Caballeronia sp. TF1N1: one gene and its partner. The protein of the gene in region 2 interacts with the protein of the main gene of each other region in a pairwise test. Links are inferred from orthologs where the notes say so. Each region holds a gene or a part of one and is shown on either strand. Other genes may lie near its edges. The genes, in order: LDZ28_RS06750 and rlmB.

Region 1 (3,260 bases), 230 kb from region 2 along the record:
TCGCTTTCCGGGCAGCCCTGCTTCAAGAACCAATCGCGCATGGAGTGCGCGTTGGTCATGGTTTCGAGCGTCGTGAAGGTCTTGGAGACGATGATCGCGAGCGTCTCTTCGGCATCGACTTGCTGGAGCACGTTCCAGAGATCGGCGCCATCGACATTGGAGACGAAATGCGTGTCGAGTTCTTTCGATGCCAGATGATGCAGCGCGTGCACGACCATCTTCGGCCCGAGGTCCGAGCCGCCGATGCCGATGTTCACCACATGGCGGATACGCTTGCCGGTATAGCCGGTCCACGAGCCGTCGCGGACCTTGTCGGCGAACGCGGCCATTTTCGCGCGCTCGGCGCGGACCTGTTCGGCGAATGGCGCGTCGTCGGTTTGCGCGCGCAGCGCCGTATGCAGCACCGCGCGATGTTCCGTGATATTGACGATATCGCCCGCGAACATGGCATCGCGGCGCTCGGTCACCTTCGCCTCTTCGGCGAGCTGGATGAGCAGCTTGAGCGTGGCGTCGGTGATGCGGTTCTTGGAGAAGTCGATGCTGATACCGCCGCCGTCGAACGTGAAGCGCTCGGCGCGCGTGGGCGCGGTGTCGTTTTGCGGCGCGAACCAGTCGCGCAGGCGCTCGCCGGAGATGGCATCGTAGTGCGATTGGAGCGCCGACCAGGCGGGTAGCGATTTGAGCGTCATAACGGTTCGATAGTCCTGAGTGACAAAGGAAACGTTCGTGCAAAGGCGGCTTGGCGGGAGGCGTCAGTCAGTTCGTGAACGCGACCAGCGGTGCCGCGGATGCTCGAATGTAAGAAGCAAGAGGCAGTATAGCGACGATGCATGAACGAATGCTTGCAAGGCGTCATCGCGGCGCCGTGCAAGCCTCGCGCGAATCAGGCGCGCTGCTGTCGTTGATAGAAGCGCCGATTGATGAGACTGCGCACGGCAGGCGCAAGTTCGCCCGCCGTCAGTCCCGCAGGCCCGGTGCCTTCGCTCGCCAGATGCTCGGCGGCCTGCCCGTGAAAGTACACGCCTGCCAGCGCCGCCTCATACGCAGGCAACTTTTGGGCGAGCAATGCTCCGATCAATCCGCCGAGCACGTCGCCGGTGCCGCCGGTGGCGAGTCCTGCGTTTCCGGTCGGATTGATGGCGACGCGGCCATCCGGCGACGCGATGACCGTGCCCGAGCCTTTCAGCACGATGACCGCCGAATAACGCGTTGCCAACCGACGCGCGGCCGCGATGCGGTCGGCCTGCACCGCCTTTGCATCGCTTTGCAAGAGCCGCGCGGCTTCTAGCGGATGCGGCGTGAGCACGCACGGATTGCCCTTGGCGCCGCGTCCCGCGACTTCTGCGGCGAGGGCGTCGTCCTTCGAGACGAGATTGAGCGCATCGGCGTCGAGCAGCTTGGCGACGTCGAGCTTCAGGACATCGGCGAGCACTTTTCTCGCGCGGTCGCTCTTACCCATGCCGCAGCCGATCGAAAGCGCGTCCATCTTTTCGAGCGCGAAGTCGTCGACGTGATGCAGCATCAGTTCGGGATGCGGCGGATCGTAGGACGGCGCACCTTCGCCTAGAAACGCCACGTTGACCTTGCCCGCGCCGCCGTAGAGCGCCATGCGCGCGGCGAGGATGGGCGCGCCGCACATGCCGGTATCGCCGCCGATCACGGCAAGCGTGCCGAACGTGCCTTTGTTGGTCGCGTTGTCGCGCGGCGGCATGTGGGCCGCGAAAAGGGCCGGCACGTTGAGCACGATGGAAGGTGCGGCGGGCGGCTCGATGTCGAGCGTGGCGACATGCAGCGTGCCGCACAGATCGCGGCCTTCCGCCGTGAAGTGGCCCGGCTTCGCGCCGATGAACGTGATCGTCTCGTTTGCGCGCACGCTTGCGCCACCCGCGACGGGTGCGCCGGTGTCGCTGTCGAGACCGCTCGGGACATCGAGCGCGAGCACGCGGCCGTGGTCGCGGCTGTCGGCATCGCGCGCGCTTTGCGACAGACGTGTCGCGATGTCGGCGAACACGCCGTCCAGCACCCGTGTCAGGCCGATGCCGAACATGCCGTCGATCAGCCAGCCGAATTCATCGAACGATGCGGGGACTTCGGTGTCTATCGTCACGCCTGCGGCACGCGCCGCTTCGAGCGCCCAGCGGGCGTCGTCGGGCTTGACCTCGACCGGCATGCAAACGCGCACCGTCACGCCCGCGCGGTGAAGCCGCTCGGCCATCACGAGCGCATCGCCGCCGTTGTTGCCGGGGCCGGCGACGATCCAGACGGGCTTCTTCGTATGAAAGTCGCGCGTATCGAGCAGAAGCTGTGCGGCGGCGGCGCCTGCGCGGGCCATCAGCGTGTGAGGCGGCAGCGCGGCGGCGGCGCGCGCTTCGAGCGAACGCAGCTCCGTGAGCGTCAGGAGCGCGAGGGCATCGTCGCGGGGCGTGAAGTAGGGCGGTCGGGGATCGGTCATGTCGACGATGATAGGCGTGCAGCGAACATTGCGCCGATTCGCACCGTTCGTGCCTGAAGCAGGTGGCGATTCGGCTCGACCAGGATTGCAAGGTTCGTGAGTCGCTCAAAGACGCGCGCGGCTTGCACAAACCGAATGCCAAGCCGACGCGCGCGGCTCGCACAAACCGAATGCCAGGCCGACGCAGCCACGAGCACCGCAGCACGCGAGAGCACGGACGCGCGCTCTTCAAAACCGCTCGATACTCAACGCCGCAAGCGTCTGTTCCGGAACCTCGGACGTCACATCGGACAGGAGGTCCGCCACCACCTTCGCCGACCCGCACGCGAGCCCCCAGCCCGCCGGACCATGCGCCGCGTTCACGAACACACGCGGATGCCGTGTCGCGCCGACTGCCGGCAGGCCATCGGCGGAAAAGAGCCGCAGGCCTTCCCACGGACGCGCGGCCGAGACGCGTCCCGCGCCCGGAATCCAGTCGTGCGTGCCCTGACCGAGCACGTCGAGGGCACGACGGGCGAGGCTCGCATCGAGCGGCTTGTCGGCCTTGGACGCGCTCTGGAACACGCCCGCGCCCGCCACGCGCAGACGCTGGTTCACACGTGTCATCGTGATGCGCTTCATCGAATCGACGACCGTCAGATGCGGCGCGCGCTCTTCGTACGCAATCGGCGCGGTGAGCGTATGCATGCGCAGCGGATAGAGCCACGGCGTGGACTTCCTGACGAGCGCGGGCGTCTCGGCTCCCGCCGCGACCACGACGGCGTCCGCCGTGATCAACTCGACATTTTCGTTGCGCTTGTTGCGGCTT
Region 2 (3,301 bases):
CCGCGTGCATGCGGGACCCACCGAGGAGAAGCTCGAAAACCTGCGCACGTTCCTGCGTGGCGTCGGTCTCACGCTCACGGGCGGCGCGAAGCCTCACGCAAGCGATTACGCTGCGCTGATCGCTCAGATTCGCGACCGGCCCGACGCGCAGATGCTCCAGTCGATGGTGCTGCGCTCCATGCAGCAAGCGGTGTATAGCCCGGACAACATCGGTCACTTCGGGTTGGCTTACGAAGCGTACGCGCACTTCACGAGCCCGATTCGCCGCTATCCCGACTTGCTCACGCATCGCGCCATTTACGCCATTTTGCAGGGCAAGAAGTATCTGCCCGAAGTGGGTCACGACACATCGCTTAGCACCGGCCTCACGAAAGCCGCGCGCGAGATGCAGAAGAACGACGATCAGTCGCGCGGCCGTTCGCGCAACAACGTCGCGATTTGGGAAGAACTCGGGCTGCATTGTTCGTCGAACGAACGTCGCGCCGATGAAGCCTCTCGCGATGTCGAAGCCTGGCTCAAGTGCTATTTCATGCGCGACAAGCTCGGCGAGGAATACGGCGGCATGGTGAACGGCGTGACGTCGTTCGGCATCTTCGTGCAACTCGATTCGCTGTTCATCGAAGGGCTCGTGCATATCACCGAACTGGGCTCGGATTACTTCCAGTACGACGAGATCAAGAACGAACTGCGCGGCGAACGCACGGGTATCCGGTATCGCATGTCGGATCGTGTGCGCGTGCAGGTGGGCCGCGTCGATCTCGATGCGCGCAAGATCGACTTCCGTCTCGTGCGCGACACGCCGGTGAAGCCGCCGGCGCCGCGTCCGTCCGCGAATGCGGGCGCCGAGCATGCATCGGGCGGCGATGCGGGCGGTCCGCGCATCCGCGCTTTCGACGACGACGTCACCGGCACGCGTACGCGTGGCGGCACGAAAAAGGGCGCGGCGGTGGCGTCGGCCACGCGCGGTGGCGCGGCCAGAAAGCGTGGCGTGGCGTCGAAGTCATCGGCGCAGGGCAGGCCGGCGCGCAAGAAACGATAAGACGCGCTTCAGGGCGCTAGCTGGCAATCGCGCGGTCCGACGCCACGAGCTTCGGACCGCGTCATGCTTTTATGGATTTCACGAAGGTTTGGATCAGTCATGTCACGTCTCAAGGTTCTATACGGTTTTCACGCAGTGACCGCGCGTTTGCGTGCGGATGCATCGTCGATCGAAGAGGTCTTGTACGACCCTTCGCGCAAGGACCGGCGCATGCAGGATTTTCTGCGGACCGCGAAGGAAGCGGGCGTTCGCCTGATCGCAGCCGAGGAATCGCGCTTGTTCGGGCTCGCGGGCACCATTCAGCATCAGGGCGTGGTGGCGCGCGGGCAAGACTTGCCGCTCGCGCAGAATCTGGCCGAATTGCTCGATGGCGTGACCGGCACGCCGCTTCTGCTGGTGCTCGATGGCGTCACCGATCCGCATAATCTCGGCGCGTGTCTGCGTGTCGCCGATGCGGCGGGCGCGCATGCCGTGATCGCGCCGCGCGACCGTTCCGCCGGGCTGAACGCAACGGCGGCGAAGGTGGCGAGCGGCGCGGCGGACAGCGTGCCGTACATCACCGTGACGAATCTGGCGCGCGCGCTGCGCGAATTGAAGGATGCGGGCGTGTGGGTGATCGGCACGGCGGGCGAAGCGTCAGCGAGTCTCTTTGAAACGAAGCTGGACGGCCCGGTGGCTATTGTGGTGGGCGCGGAAGGCGAAGGCATGCGCCGTCTCACGCGCGAGACGTGCGACGAGATCATGAATATCCCGATGGCCGGCGCCGTGGAAAGTCTCAATGTGTCCGTGGCGAGCGGGGTTTGTTTATTCGAGGCCGTGCGGCAGAGAAGTGTGAAGAAGTAGCGTGCCAATGTTGTCCCGCCTGACCGCCCTGATCTGCGCCTGTGCGCTCACCGCCTGCACCACCACCATGATCGACCGCGGCACCTACCTCGCCGACACTCAGTACCACGCAAAAGGCGCCGACTCCCGCGTGCGCTTTCTCGTCATGCACTACACCGAGATCGACGAAGCGAAGTCTCTCTCGGTCCTGACCGGCGATCAAGTGAGCGTGCATTACGTCGTCCCCGATGCCCCGCGTATCGAACGAGGCGAGCCGGTCGTCTATCAACTCGTGCCGGAAGACCAGCGCGCGTGGCACGCCGGGCTGAGTTACTGGCAAGGCGCGACGGAACTCAACGCTTCGTCCATCGGGATCGAGAACGTGAATCTCGGGCCCATTGACACGCCGTCCGGCCGCGGATGGCAACCTTATCCGCGCGCGCAGATCGACGCGCTCATCGAACTGTCGCGCGATATCGTCACGCGCTATCGCATTCCGCCGACGCGCGTCGTCGGCCATAGCGATATCGCACCGCAACGCAAGATCGATCCCGGTCCGCTTTTTCCGTGGCACACGCTTTACCAGGCGGGCATCGGCGCATGGCCCGACGATGCCACGGTCGCCGCGCATCTCGCCGGCCGTGCGCCGAAGGCGCCCACGGATGTCCGCGCGCTTCAGGAAAAGCTCAAACGTTACGGCTACGATGTCGCCACCGACGGTGTCCTCGACGAAAAAACGCGCCGCGTCTTCGGCGCGTTCCAGATGCACTTTCGCCCGTCGGACTACGCGGGCGACGCGGATGCCGAAAGCGACGCTATCGCGTCCGCGCTCATCGACAAATATTTGCCCTGACATGAGCGACTACTTTCTGCCGCTTCGCGCGCTCCATATGACCTGCGCGGGACTGAGCATCGCCGGTTTCTTGCTGCGCTGGATCTGGATGCTCGCGGATTCGCGTCTCTTGCAAAAGCGCGCGGTAAAAATCGTCCCGCATATCGTCGATACCGTGCTGCTCGTCTCGGCCATCGCGCTCGTCGTCATCATCGGCTTCGACGCGAATGCCGCATGGCTCGCAGCGAAGATCGCGGGCCTCGTCGTCTATATCGTGCTCGGGACGTTTGCGCTCAAACGCGGCCGCACCAAAACCTCGCGGGCAATCTTCGGCGTGCTCGCCATCGTCGTCTTCGCGTTCATCGCTTCGGTGGCGCGCACGCACGATCCGCTCGGTTTCCTGCACGCGTTCGCTTAGCGGAGCAAGATGCTCCCTTGGACTCGAATTCTCACCTCGAAAGCAGCAACACCATCATGACTCAGGACGAACTCAAGCAACTGGTCGGCCAGGCCGCCGCCGATTATGTCGACGCGCAGGCGCCCGAAGGCTGCATCATCGGCGTTGGCACGGGGTCGACCGCCAATTGCTTCATCGATGCGCTCGCAAA

The links.
Region 1: the proteins of rlmB (region 2) and LDZ28_RS06750 interact in binary tests that used the Escherichia coli proteins (3 or more experiments, as listed by UniProt). The link is inferred for Caballeronia sp. TF1N1 from one-to-one orthologs.

What each region holds. Positions count from the first base shown.
Region 1 is NZ_CP084626.1:1,459,514-1,462,773, reverse strand. Bases 169-3,110 are described here. They hold LDZ28_RS06750 (NAD(P)H-hydrate dehydratase), read right to left. Parts: upstream 2,453-3,110; coding sequence 884-2,452; downstream 169-883. Other genes in these bases: LDZ28_RS06745 (FAD-dependent oxidoreductase), read right to left, coding at 2,681-3,110; pgi (glucose-6-phosphate isomerase), read right to left, coding at 169-689. In the rest of the region: more of pgi, read right to left, coding at 1-168; more of LDZ28_RS06745, read right to left, coding at 3,111-3,260. UniProt on the Escherichia coli protein: Bifunctional enzyme that catalyzes the epimerization of the S- and R-forms of NAD(P)HX and the dehydration of the S-form of NAD(P)HX at the expense of ADP, which is converted to AMP.
Region 2 is NZ_CP084626.1:1,692,948-1,696,248, reverse strand. The notes cover bases 28-3,010. They hold rlmB (23S rRNA (guanosine(2251)-2'-O)-methyltransferase RlmB), read left to right. Parts: upstream 28-1,138; coding sequence 1,139-1,882; downstream 1,883-3,010. Other genes in these bases: LDZ28_RS07835 (SirB2 family protein), read left to right, coding at 2,716-3,010; LDZ28_RS07840 (N-acetylmuramoyl-L-alanine amidase), read left to right, coding at 1,890-2,714; rnr (ribonuclease R), read left to right, coding at 28-1,039. In the rest of the region: more of rnr, read left to right, coding at 1-27; more of LDZ28_RS07835, read left to right, coding at 3,011-3,111; ribose-5-phosphate isomerase RpiA, read left to right, coding at 3,168-3,301. UniProt on the Escherichia coli protein: Specifically methylates the ribose of guanosine 2251 in 23S rRNA.